Regions from separate parts of the Kocuria turfanensis genome, predicted to be linked through region 1. Evidence: riboswitches for the same ligand, from Rfam matches in the RefSeq annotation. Region 1 holds a riboswitch; each other region holds the start of a gene.
What was found. A riboswitch is a leader RNA that binds a small molecule or an ion and turns the genes downstream of it on or off. The one in region 1 is predicted to bind cyclic di-AMP.
Positions count from the first base shown of each region.

Region 2: linked by a shared signal. The riboswitch ahead of AYX06_RS20300 (C40 family peptidase) and the one ahead of AYX06_RS20510 (NlpC/P60 family protein) in region 1 are both predicted to bind cyclic di-AMP.
Region 3: linked by a shared signal. The riboswitch ahead of AYX06_RS09650 (C40 family peptidase) and the one ahead of AYX06_RS20510 (NlpC/P60 family protein) in region 1 are both predicted to bind cyclic di-AMP.
Region 4: linked by a shared signal. The riboswitch ahead of AYX06_RS18420 (C40 family peptidase) and the one ahead of AYX06_RS20510 (NlpC/P60 family protein) in region 1 are both predicted to bind cyclic di-AMP.

Region 1 is NZ_CP014480.1:2,486,536-2,489,781, reverse strand. Features, by position in the region: gene AYX06_RS11530 (IS256 family transposase) at 1-1,191, opposite strand, end outside; cyclic di-AMP (ydaO/yuaA leader) riboswitch at 1,625-1,810, shown strand; gene AYX06_RS20510 (NlpC/P60 family protein) at 1,816-2,316, shown strand; gene AYX06_RS11520 (ATP-binding protein) at 2,392-3,246, opposite strand, start outside.
Region 2 is NZ_CP014481.1:77,836-81,081, forward strand. Features, by position in the region: gene AYX06_RS17420 (four-helix bundle copper-binding protein) at 317-727, opposite strand; cyclic di-AMP (ydaO/yuaA leader) riboswitch at 1,315-1,507, shown strand; gene AYX06_RS20300 (C40 family peptidase) at 1,513-2,175, shown strand; gene AYX06_RS17430 (C40 family peptidase) at 2,449-3,246, shown strand, end outside.
Region 3 is NZ_CP014480.1:2,080,990-2,084,235, reverse strand. Features, by position in the region: gene AYX06_RS09655 (DUF305 domain-containing protein) at 213-914, opposite strand; gene AYX06_RS09650 (C40 family peptidase) at 1,232-1,873, opposite strand; cyclic di-AMP (ydaO/yuaA leader) riboswitch at 1,880-2,048, opposite strand; gene gnd (phosphogluconate dehydrogenase (NAD(+)-dependent, decarboxylating)) at 2,934-3,246, opposite strand, start outside.
Region 4 is NZ_CP014482.1:117,594-120,839, reverse strand. Features, by position in the region: gene AYX06_RS18425 (DUF3105 domain-containing protein) at 1-611, opposite strand, end outside; gene AYX06_RS18420 (C40 family peptidase) at 1,348-2,007, opposite strand; cyclic di-AMP (ydaO/yuaA leader) riboswitch at 2,013-2,168, opposite strand; gene AYX06_RS20025 (hypothetical protein) at 2,749-2,913, opposite strand; gene AYX06_RS20805 (hypothetical protein) at 3,029-3,157, opposite strand; gene AYX06_RS18415 (hypothetical protein) at 3,154-3,246, opposite strand, start outside.

The sequences.
Region 1 (3,246 bases):
GGTGGTGAGCCGGCATCGGGTGAGTACCTCCAGGCCGAGGTAGCGGCGGCCTTCGGCCCACTCGTCGGTCTGTTCGGCCAGCACGGCGCCGACGAGGCGGACGATGGCTGCTCGGTTGGGGAAGATCCCGACTGCGTCGGTCCGCCGCCGGATCTCCTTGTTCAGCCGTTCGGCGGGGTTGTTGGACCAGATCTGGGCCCAGACGTCCTTGGGGAAGCTCGTGAAGGCGAGGATGTCCTCCCGGGCCTGCCCCAGATGCTCGGCCACCGCCGGGAGCTTCTCGGCGACGTAGTCGATGAGGCGGTCGAACTGGGCGTGCACGGCGGTGGCGTCGGGCTGGTCGTAGGCCGAATGCAGCATCGCCTTCACGGCCGGCCACATGCTCTTCGGGCAGATCGACATGAGATTGGCCGCGTAGTGGGTGCGGCACCGCTGCCAGGTGGCCCCGGGCAGATTCGCGGCGATCGCGTCCTTGAGCCCGGCGTGGGCGTCGGAGGTGACCAGGCGGACCCCGCCCAGGCCGCGGGCCACGAGGTCGGCGAAGAACTCGTTCCAGGCCGCCCCGGTCTCGGCCGTGGCCACCCGCATGCCCAGGACCTCGCGGTGGCCGTCGCCGTTGACCCCGGTGGCCAGCAGCACGACCGCGTTCACTACGCGCCCGCCTTCGCGGACCTTCATGGTCAGCGCGTCGGCGGCCACGAACGTGAAAGGACCGGCCTCGTCCAGGGGCCGGTGGCGGAAGGACTCCACGTGCTCGTCGAGATCACCGGCCATCCGGGAGACCTGGGACTTCGACAGGCTGTTGATCCCCAGGGTCTTCACCAGCTTGTCCATCCGGCGGGTCGAGACCCCGGCCAGGTAGCAGTCGGCCACGACCGTGATGAGGGCGGACTCGGCCCGTTTGCGCCGCTGGAGCAACCAGTCGGGGAAGTAGGTGCCGGTGCGCAGCTTCGGGACGGCGACGTCGATAGTGCCGATGCGGGTGTCGAGGTCGCGGTGCCGGTAGCCGTTGCGCTGGGTCACCCGCTCGGGAGCGGGTCGGCCCCATTCGGCGCCGACCACCGCCTCGGCGTCGGCGGAGAGCAGCGCGTTGATCACCGTCTGCAGCAGGGACCGCATCAGATCCGGGGACGCTTCGGACAGGGCTTCGCCGAGCAGGCCGACAGGGTCGACAATGTGAGGAGCGGTCATCGTGATGATGTCCTTTCGAGGGTGCTGTGAGAGGTGAACTCGAAAGATCTCACGGTGGCCGCGCCCTCGTCCGGAACGACGAGCAGGACCACCGCGCTACACCACTATCGGGGGCTCAACTTCGGGAAGCTTTTCCCGCGAATTCTTGCGCCATGACATGGGTGTCGCCGAGGGACCTCCCGCCCCAGGACAGGAACGTACCTACCCGTCGGCATGAGCTGGGCAGAGCCGCAGGTCAAGACCACCTTCGTCTCGAGATGAGCCTCCTGGGGATCTCCGCCGCCACCCCTCGCCGGGCGAGCCAGCCGTGGGCGCAGGTGCCCACAGCCAAATCGCAACAGATTCCGAGACACGCCCGTGATCAAAACGAGACTTTCTCGTTACTTTTCGATTAGTGTTCTCTCCGTGCCGATCCCCCCACTGATCGGTACCCCCATGCACATCGCCGAATTCTGCCGGTGCCCGGGGCCCCCTGAACACATCGCTCGGCAGAAGCGGGGGAACCACGAACGGTCCCTCCCCCGGGACCTAGGGGTTAAGTCGCCAGGGCCTCCACCCTGCGACCGGGTGTCTCCCACCCGCATCCGACAGCTCACCTCGCAGGCAAAAGGGAGGACATCACTCATGCCCATCTTCCACTCCCGCACGCCCCGCCACCGCGCCCAGCGCTCGTTCCCGCTGGGACGCACGGCGACCCTGGCGGTCGCCGCCGGTGCCATGGCGCTCGGCAGCGTGGCCCCGGCCCAGGCCGCCCCGGCCGCAGCCCCCCAGCAGCTCGTCAGCATCCAGTCCCAGTCGGGCAAGGCCGCGACCATCGCCGCCGCGGCCAGGAACCAGGTCGGCGTGGGCCAGGACTGCACCTCCCTGGTCACCAAGTCCCTGCGCGCGGCCGGGATCCACCACCACGGGTGGCCGGTCTCCTACCTGAACCTCGGCCACCGGGTCTCCGCCGCCCAGGCCCAGCCCGGTGACCTGGTCTACTACGCCAACGGGGGCATGGGCTTCGCCCACATCGCCGTGTACATCGGCGGCGGCAAGGCCGTCCACGGCGGCTGGAACGGCAACCAGACGGTCATCCAGACCGTCAACGTCGGCTCGGGTCCCGTCTACCTCCGCGTGCGCTGACACTCCACGCAGGATTCGGGTGTGCGGTTCCCGTCCCGACGGGAACCGCACACCCGAGTCTCGTTACGGGGCGCCTCAGGACACCGAGAGGCGTCGGACACCTTCAGCCGTGACCCTGTACCGGCGCTTGCGACTGGTGGGAGGAGCCGTAGCCTCGAGCATGCCACGGCCGATGAGCTCGTTGATCCGGCTCAGCGTCCGGCTGTAGGTCCATCCCAGGTGGGCGGCCACCGGTCGCGTGGCATCCAGGCCCTCCGCACCCACAGCACGCAACACGGACTCCAAGTCTTCGTCCAGGACGATCGTCCCGCCGGGTCGAGGCGCCGATCTTTCGAGTGGGCTCGATGGGTCGACATCGGATCCGGCCACTCGGGAAGACAGCGCGACGTCCGGTGAGAGCTGATACCGGGCATAACGTCTCCCGCCAGAACGCTCGGCAAGCCCCCTGTCCACGAGGTCAGTGAGTGCCGCGGTGGCTTCCCGGCTGTCGAGTCCCCAACTGCGCAACCGCTCGTTGGACACCTCGGTGCCGTGGTGGAGCATCGCCAGGGCCATGTGCTGGGCATCGGTGAGGCCGGTGACGCCAAGGGAGGCGATCCATTCCACGGTGTCGGTGTCGAGAAGGGCATGCCGGGGAACGGTGACCTTGACGTGGCTCAGCGTGGCCTCGAACTCGGGCGGGGTCATGCCTGCAGCGCGCAGCGTCGCCATGATCCGGGGAATGCCCGACCCCCTGTTCTCGCAGACCACCTCGCCCCGGCCCGGGAGTTCGACGTCGGAGAGCAGACGAGCAAGCAGACCGTTGCGCGAGGACGTGATCTCATCCGCGCCGAGCCCTCCGACCTCGACGCCGCCGTAAAGCGAACCCGGGTTCTTGACGACGAGCCGATCTGCATAGAGCTCGATCTGCACTTGGGTCCCCCTGGCCAA
Region 2 (3,246 bases), on a different contig from region 1:
CTGTCCTGAACAAGGGGTGGGGGAAGAGGAAACCCGCCTCCGGGCGGGCCCGATCAGCCCATCAGGATCCTCTTTCACCGACGGAGACCGGTCACCGGTATCCGTCGGTCAGCGTGTGGCCTCCAGAAAAGGCCCAGTTCCCGTGGAAGCCCTTCTCCACGGGCCCTCAGGTACTGGGGCACCACCCAGGCGGCGGGTGCGTCATGGCGGCGGTCCCCTCACCAGAGGAGATCTGGCCCGTGACGCCGATCCCTGTCGGTCACGGACGTTCGCACCGCCCCCGCCGCCCGGGTGATGGGTCAGTGGGGGTCGGGACTCAGCCCAGGGAGGCGACCAGTTCGGCGCAGGCGGCCTCGCAGCGACGGCAGGCCTCAGCACAGATCCGGCAGTGCTCGTGCATGGACGCGTGCTGCTCGCACTCATCCGCACACGCCTTGCACGCCATCTGGCAGGCCTTGATCGCGTCCAAGGTGATGTTCGCGTCGTAGCCGGTGTGCCGCGAGAGCACCCGTCCGGTGGCCTCGCACAGGTCCGCGCAGTCGAGGTTGGTGCGGATGCACTTGGTCAGCTCGGCAACCATGTCCTCGGACAGGCAAGCATCCGCGCAGGCGGTGCAGGTCTGGGCGCACTCGAAACAGGCTTCGATACAGGCGGCCAGCTTCTCTTTGTCCACCCCGCCGAGGTCCTTCGGGTAGGTCTCCAGCATCGCGCTCACGTGGTGGGTCATGGCTTGCTCCTTCGTCGGTTTTCTCCAGGAGACGAACCGGCCGGAACCAGCCCGCCATGCCATCGACAGTAAACTGCCTTTTCTGTGTGACGCGCCCCAAAAACTTGAAGATTTGATGAAGATAAACGCCCCAGTGACGCGCAGCGGCACCCCATCGGCTGGCCTTCACCGCGGTGAAGCCGGTCGAATATGGAGATCTCGTGAAGAAATCCCGCCTCACGCTCCGAAAAGGCGCCCCGAGATCTCCCCAAGATGTAAGCACCCTCGAAAAACCCTTGGTACTGCCTCCAGAAAAGCTGGGAGACACGCGCGGCCCCCAGCCCCTTGTCGCCGCTAGATGTGTCCAGCGAAAAGCGCTTCACGATGCCATTTTGCCTAGTCATACCGGTCCCAGACTTGCCAAGGCTCGCGTCATGAGCCCAGCTGAGCGACGAAGCTCGTCTTCCAGGATGTGGCCATCAGGAGCCGGGACCCCGACTTCTCAGTCCCGACCGGAGGAAGAATCTGGGCCGTGATCTAAACGTGACACTTTCGTTATGGATGGGCTACTGTCCACTGCGTGCCGCTGACTGATCCGGTCGGCACCCTCGTGCACATCGCCGAATTCTGCCGGTGCCCGGGGTTCCTGAAGAGAAATCGCTTGGCAGAAGCGGGGGAACCATTTTCGGTCCCGGTGATCCGGGACCTAGGGGTTAAGCCGCCCAGGACGTCTGCGTCCGGGGCGGCCGGGTGTCTCCCACCCGCATCCGACAGCTCACCTCGTAGGCAAAGGGAGGAACACACCCATGACTATTTTTAAGCGCCGCACTGCCCGCCACCGCGCCGAGACCACCTCGCACCTGGTGCGTACCACCACGATCGCCGCTGCCGCCGGCGCGGCGCTCATCGGCTCCATCGCCCCGGCCCAGGCCTACGCCGAGGTCCCCGCCGACACCGCCACCGCCTACTCGGCCCCCGCGTCCGCTCTGACGACCTACTCCTCGACGGCCCCCCAGGCCGTCGTTGCCCCGCAGGCCGTCTCCACCGCCTCCACCCAGGCCCCGGCCGCTCCTGAGCAGAACGCTTCGGCCGCGACGGTGTCCACCCAGTCGGCGGACATCACCGAGATCACCGGCGCCTCCGGGATCGTGGGCACCGCGATGCAGGGCGCCGGCACCGGCTACGTCTGGGGCGGGACCGCCTTCGGCGCCTGGGACTGCTCCGGGTTCACGAAGTGGGCCTACGCCCAGAACGGCATCGAGATTCCCCGCACCAGCTTCCAGCAGATCGCCGCGGCCACCCCCACGGCCACCCCGCAGCCCGGGGACCTCGTCTCCCAGAACGGCGGGGCCCACATCGGCATCTACATCGGCGGCGGCAAGATGATCTCCGCCCTGAACCCCACCCAGGGCACCTTCGTCCACCCCGTCAACGCCATGCCGGTGGACGGCTACTACACCTACCGCTGACCCGGCCCGCCCTCCGCAACGACCGGAATCGTCGCGGAGGGCCCCGGTCCTCGCCCCGGTTGCACAAGAGAGTCCCCGCCTCTCGAGTGAGTTTTTCGTCCACTGCGGACACCACACCTTCCTCCACTCACCCGCCGTGGGCGGTGCTCCCGATCCGGGGCCCGCTCCGCCGGACACCGTGACACCTTGCACCCCTGACCGGGGTAATCCGTGCTGTCACCACACCGTTCCGTCAGATCCGCCCGGCCCTCCAGAAAGCCTGCTGAACTCCTCATGACTCGTGACCTGACCTCCTCCAACGGCATCGGCTCCCTCCTCACCGGCAAGGCCCGCACCGTGGCCGCCGTCGCGGCCTTCTCCGGCCTGGCCCTGGCCACCACCGTCTCCGTGCAGGCAACCCCGGCCCCGGAAGCCTCCACTGACGCCCCGCTGTCGGCCGTCGCCGCCGCCACCCCCACCGCAGCGCCCACCGTGTCCCTCGAGCCGGTCGCCCACGTGACCACAGCCGAGAAAAAGGCGGAGCAAAAAGTCGATGCCCCGGTCGTCGCGGCACCCGCCGTGGCCGCTCCGGCACCGAAGGCCGTGGCCGCCCCGGCCGTCGCACCCGCCCCGGAGCCAGTCGCCCAGGATCCAGTCGTCCAGGAGCCAGTCGTCCAGGCGGTCCCGAAGCCTGTCACCGCACCCGCCCCGGTGGCGTCCCCCGCCCCGAAGCCGACTGTGCAGGCGGCCCCGAAGCCTGTCACCGCACCCGCCCCGGTGGCGTCCCCCGCCCCGAAGCCGACTGTGCAGGCGGCCCCGAAGCCTGTCACCGCACCCGCCCCGGTGGCGTCCCCCGCCCCGAAGCCGACTGTGCAGGCGGCCCCGAGGCCCGCCGCCGCTCCCGCCCCAAAACCGGCCGTGCAGGCCGCTCCGGCCGCCGAGCGCACGGTCACCCCGCAGAGCTCGTCCTCCGGCAAGGGCGCGACCATCGCCTCCGCGGCCATGGGACAGCTCGGCGTCGGACAGGACTGCACCGCAGCGGTGAGCAACGCCCTGCGGGCCGCCGGGATCAACTTCCGCGGGTGGCCGGCT
Region 3 (3,246 bases), 410 kb from region 1:
GTCCGTGTCCTGAGGCAAGAGGACGCGGCGCTGGCGAACCTGCGGTTGGTCGGTGACCGTTTGGGGTGCTGCTGACTGTGCGAAGGGCGCGCGCCCATCGGGTGCCGCGTCGGGGATCACCGCACTGGACTGGCTGGAACGGGTCGACGGGGATCATGACGTCCCGGTGTCGGCCCGTTCCAGCCGGTGGGGGCTCAGTTCGTGGTCCTGGATCAGGCCGCGAACCACTCCTCCAACCAGCCCTGCATGAGCTCGATCTCCGCCTGCTGGTCCTCGATCATCTTCTCCGCCATGGCTCGCAGCTCTGGGTCGGTGCCCATCTGCAGCTCCATCTCGGCCATCTCGAGAGCCATCTGGTGGTGGGCGATCATCTCTTCGAGGAAGGCCTTGTCGAAATCATCCCCGGACAGTTTCGCCAGCTCTTCCAGGCTCATGCCGTCCATGCCGTCCATTTCGCCCATCATGGCGCCCTGCATGTCGGCATTCATGCTCTGACCATGGCCGCCATGGCCGTGGCCGTGGTGCCCGTGGCCGTGGTGGTGGCCGTGGCCGTGGCCGTGGCCGTGGTGGTGGTGGTGTCCCGGGGTGTTCTCGGCGGCCAGCCGCTGGGCCGCTGCTTCCAGCTGCTGGATCTCCTCGGTCTGGGCCTCGATGATCTTCTCCGCCAGGTCACGGATCTCGGGACGCTCGGACTTCTGCAGGGCCAGCTCGGCCATGTCGGTGGCACCCTGGTGGTGGGGGACCATCATCACGGCGAAATGGCGGTCGTGGTTCATGTGCCGCTCAGCGCCCGTCTGTGCGGAGGCGGAGGCAGGCTGGTGCGTCGGGGACGCGACCGCCGCGGTCGCCCCGGCACCGCTGAGGGCCAGCGCCAGGGCCGTCCCGGCGGCCAGGTGCTTGATCGTCGACGTCATGACGAACCTCTCCTTCGCAGCAGCCCGTGCTGGGCCTGCACATCGTGGTGTTTGCTCTGCTCAGCCTCGGGTCGAGGCGGGCCGATCCGTCCACGGTAACCCCGCCGTGGTTGCTTTCTCCGGGCTGGGAGGGCTGGGCGGTAGATCTTCACTGAACCTTCAAGAGCGGGCCCATCAGGGGGCCGAATCGGGGTGTTCCCCGGCGGTGGCCTGATGCAGGCATCTCAGGTTCTGACCGACCGATCCTGGATGCTGATCAGGTGGGGGCACACCCGCCGCCCGCCACGGGCGGCATTCGTGGCGGGCGGCGGGTTGGCTCAGCGGAAAGTGACGTAGCCGACCGTCGGCATGGCATTCACGCTGTGCACGAAGGTGCCCTGGGTGGGGTTCAGCGCGGAGATCATCTTGCCGCCACCGAGGTAGATCCCGATGTGGGCCCCGCCGTTCTGGACGACGAGGTCGCCGGGCTGCGGGTCAGTGGTCGGGGTGCCGGCCGCCCACTGCTGCTGGCTGGTGCGGGGGAGGTCGATGCCCTGCTGGGCGTAGACCCACTGGGTGAAACCGGAGCAGTCCCAGGCGCCGAAGTCCGTGCCGCCCCAGACGTAGCCGGTACCGACGCCCTGCATCGCGGTGCCGACAATGCCGCCGGCCGCAGCGGAGGTGGCGGAGATCTCGGAAATGTCCGAGGACTGGGGGGACAGACTCGAGGTGGCCGCCCCAGCGGCCGGCAGGCTCGCCGCCTGCACGGTGACGGGGGCCTGGGAAGCGGCCGGAGCCGGGGAGGTCGCGGGGGTCGAGTATGCGGTGCCGGACGTGGCGGGGGCTTCGGCATAGGCCTGAGCGGGGGCGACGGAGCCGATCACCGCCGCGCCGACAGCGGCGGCCAGGGTCGTGGTGCGCACCAGGTGCGAGGGGGTCTGGGCGCGGTGGCGGGCAGAGCTACGCGTGAAGAAAGCCATGAATGAGGGTCCTCCTTTTGCCTACGAGGTGAGCTGTCGGGTTCGGGTGGGAGGCACCCGGCCGCCGAGCCTGCAGCTCCGGCGGCTTCACCCCAAGGTCCGGGTGCGGACCGGGTATGGTTCCCCCGCTTCTGCCAAGTCATTTCTGTATTGGGGACCCCGGCTGCCGGCAGAATTCGGCGAAGCACCCGGGGAAGCCGATGAGATCAGCCAACGGCACGCAGAGGACACTAGCGCCTAGATAACGAAAAGGTCACATTCCCTGTGGTGCCGGGAAAAGGCTTGCGCCGGCCTCGCGCGGTCGCCGGCAAAACGGCCGGTAGCCCACCACGCCTGGGGCACATTCGTTCCGGCGGGGTGGCGCCGCTAGCTGTCTTTCCTCCCCGTGCCACCACTCATCGGGACCGCCCCGGGGAGGCTCTGACCTGCGGTATCGCGCCGATGAGCGCGGTGGGAGCTCGGATCCGCTGCCCCTCATTACCCGTGGAATCCTTCGGCCTGCGCCCGGTGCGGGGGAAGGTGAACCCCCGGGGGAGCTTCAGCGTCCCTCAAGGGTGTTCTCGGATTTTTTTACGAAACCGCCCAGCATTGCTTGGGGGAGTGAACTGTTTCCTTCATGAAATCTTCATATCCAAGGGTGTCGAACAGGTGAGAAGAGCTGCTTTCTTCACGAGATCTTCAAATTCATCCGGGTCCATGTATGGGACCGGTAGATCAATGGCCCGCTGCGAGGGGAGTAATTAAGCGGGTCCTTCGCTGTCGTTGGTGAGGCCAGGATGGTCAGCGGCGGATCCACTGGGCTGCCGGCTGCCACGTGGCTGGGCCGATCAGTATTCCGGGGCCGATTGGGGACGCCGGGCGGTGCCGTCACCGCTGCCTCGATCGTGGTCACCGGCTGTTGATCCGCGATCCCCTCGCCCCGTAGGCGTTCCTCGACAAGGCCGGCACCGGGCGGGAGCAGTGCCGACCGTGGTGACCGTGCGGATCGGCATGGCGCACAGGCCTTGCAGAGGGGTGAGGGTGGCCGCTTCCGAGCCGTTGGCGGCGGGGACGGTCGGACCTACTGCTCGGCGGGGTGGGCCGGCTCCTCGCCGGGTGCGGCCTCGACGTGCTCGGGGCCCGCGGCCACGTCGCGGACCGTGTGGCCGCCGAACTGGTTGCGCATCGCCGCGATCATCTTCATCGCCGGGGCCTGGTCCTGCCGGGAGGCGAACCGGGCGAAGAGGGCGCTGGAGATGGCCGGCACCGGGACCGCGAGGTCCAGAGCGGCCTCCACCGTCCAGCGGCCTTCGCCGGAGTCCTCGGCGTAGCCGGCGAGCCGGTCCAGGTGCTCGTCCTCGTTGAGCGCGTTCACCGCCAGGTCCAGCAGCCAG
Region 4 (3,246 bases), on a different contig from region 1:
CAGGATGCCCCGGGCTCCGGGGCGTCGGGGGACTGCCAGTACTTGGTCACGAACTGCTCCAGGCGCTCATCTTCCGGGGAGTCCAGGGCGACCTGAGCCCCCCACGCCGAGATCATGATGGGGGCGCCCAGGTCCTCGTAGGGGGAGAGCACCACGTAGGTGTCCGGGACGGCCTGGCGTAACTCAGCCACCTGGTCCTCGGACAGGGCGGAGGGGTCGTAGGCGGCCCACACGGCCCCGTGCTCCAAGGCGTGCACGGCGTTCTCCTCGGGCACCGGCTCGGTGTAGACCCCGCAGTTGAGCCAGTCACTGGCGTGGTCCCCGCCCACCGGGGGGGACTGCTCGTAGTCCACCGCGGTCTCCACGTGGGAGTTGCCGAGGCCCTCGTAGGTCTGCAGCCCGGCGATCTCGATGTCCTCCCGCGCCTGGGGCGGGGGATCGTTGATCACCGCCACCGTCACCAGGGCCCCGACCGCCGCGACAGCCGTCACCGCGCCCGCGCCCGCCAGGAGCCGCCGCCTGCGGGTGGCCCGGGCATCGGCCGCCCAGTGCTGATCCAGCAGCGCAGCACGTTGCTGCCGCGCCCGCTCCGGGTCCGTACCGCCAGCCATGCGTCCTCCTTGAAAGGCCCAAAAAGGGTCTTGCTCCTCATGAACGGGCAGGACAGTAGCTCACTGCGCTGAGCCTTTCCTGCAAGGCCTTCTTCGGAAGATCGTCCACCATCCACTCCTGGACATGTCGGCGAGTGTGCATCCTCGAGCGCAGGAGAGGCGCGTCCTCGGTGGCTAACGGCGACGACGCAGAAGATCCAGGCCTGGGGCGGGATGTGAGGACCGGGTGCGCACTCCTTGCTGGTCGTTCAAAGAGGACGCACCCGGAGTATGTGATGCCTGAACCGGCTCAGCGTAGGCAAACCTGGACCGGCCCGGAGCCGACGTTGACGCTGTCGAGGACCGCCTGGTGGCCGTTCCGGCCGCCGTGCACGGCCTCGCCGCCGCCGGGATGGACCCCGATGTGGGCGCCCCCGGGGAGCAGTCGACGAGGACATCGGTCTGGGTCTGGACGGTGGAGACGCGGGCGCCGGACTCAAGTGGTCGGCCGGTTAGCCGCGGAAACTGGTTCAGGCCGCGCCCAGCGCATCACTCACCGCCCCAGTGCAGGCCTGATCCCGGACGGTGTCACCGAAACGACCGATGTCCGACGGGGGTGCTTTCGGAGAGGAGCACTCCCGCAGCAGGTGAAGGGCGCAGCAGGTGCGCGTGAGGTAGAGGCGGTCCGGCCCCGGGTGAGAGCGGTCCGGGGATCTGCTGCGGTGACCATGTGGGGCACCGCAGCAGCGAGTCCGGCTCAGCGGTAGGTGTAGTACCCGTCGACGGGCATGGCGTTGACGGAGTGGACGAAGGTGCCCTGGGTCGGGTTCAACGCAGAGACCATCTTGCCGCCACCGATGTAGATGCCGATGTGGTTGCCACCGTTCTGGGACACCAGGTCACCGGGCTGCGGGGTGGCGGTCGGGGTGGCCGCGGCGATCTGCTGGGAGCTGGTGCGGGGGATGTCGATGCCGTTCTGGGCGTAGACCCAGCCGGTGAATCCGGAGCAGTCCCAGGCCCCGAAGGAGGTCCCGCCCCAGACGTAGCCGGTGCCCACACCCTGCATGGCCGTGCCCACGATGCCGCCGGCGGCCGGGGCGAGTTCGGTGGTGGCGGTGGACTGCGGGCTCACGCTCGAGGTGGCGGCGCTCTGCTGCGGGGCCGGGGCCTGGTCGGCGGGGGCGGCGGGCTGCGCGGCGACCGGGGCCTGGTAGGTGTAGGAGGCCAGATCGGCCATCGCCGAGGCCGGAGCCGCATAGGAGGACCCGGAGGCGGCGGGGATCTCGGCGTAGGCCTGGGCCGGAGCGATGGAGCCCACCAGTGCTGCGCCGGCGGCGGCGACGACGGTGGTGGTGCGCACGGCGCGCGAGGAGGTCTCGGCGCGGTGGCGGGCAGTGTTCTGCGTGAAAAGCGACATGGGTGGATTCCTCCCTTTGCCTACGAGGTGAGCTGTCGGATGCGGGTGGGAGACACCCGGCCGCAGAACGCACGCGCTCTGCACGGCTTAACCCCAAGGCCCCGGTACACCGGGACCGGTAATGGTTCCCCCGCTTCTGCCAAGCGATTTCTCTTCAGGAACCCCGGGCACCGGCAGAACTCGGCGATGTGCCACGGGGGCGCCAAGAAGATCAGCTCTCGGCACGCGGAGGACGATACAGGGCCCACCCCCTAATGTCACGTTTTGGTCACGGCCGCTGATCGGGTGGTCGCCTTGGTTGCCGAGGGTGCTCAGCACCGTGTTCCCGACCCAGCGGAGCTTCGTTTCGAGCGGGAACGTCAGGGTGTTCACCGTTAGCGGGGGCGTGGCCGGGGAGAGTCCCTGGTGGGCCCGAAGATGCACACCCTCGGCACGCCTGCGGCGGCCTGTCAGCACTGGGAGACCGCCGGTGGCTGCGGTGGGCGGTTTACGCGCGTAGGGTAAGAAAAGCGATCGAGGCTCTCGGGCGGTGGCTTCGGAGAATATCGGGAGGATAAATTCAGCGCGCACTCATATCTGCCGTAATCCGCCATCCGCCATCCGAACGAAGCACATTTCTTCATCGAATCTTCATGCCTTCAGCGTGTAGAGGAAGAACGGGCACGCTCAAGGGCAGGACAGGAATCGATGTGTTCGCCGGCAGGTGATTCGACTGCATGGCCTTAGGGGCACGCCCGGGGGTCAGTGTTCAGACGGCATCGACACGGCCGCCTCCAAGACGTTGATTCCGTTTGCGGCAACGGGAAATCCGGAGGATGCTTCGTCTGCTGCTTCCTCGATACTGCCGGTATATCCGGGCAGGACCAGGGCGCACCCCAGGACGAGGGCGGTGCTGGTGCGCTTCACAGGGGGCCTCCAACCGGCGGGGCGAGCGGGCAACGGCATCGGCCGCTCGAGACGCCAACAAGATATCCGCCTCGCCGTGGCGACGCCTGCCATGCCCTTGCGAAATGACCGCCTCCTACCCGAGGGGGTGGTCGTTGCGGTCCATCTGCCAGTCGGCCAGGTCCACGGAGACCGCCGCGGCGGCGCCGGCCCACAGAGAGAAGTCGAGCCATTTCCCGCTGAGCTGGAACCGGTCGTCGCTCACGGTCGGTCCTGCCCGGCGGGCCCGCCTTGGCCGAGCGGGACGGTGTCCTTCCAGAAGCCCTGGGCGCGGAGGAACCTCTCGAGGTTCTC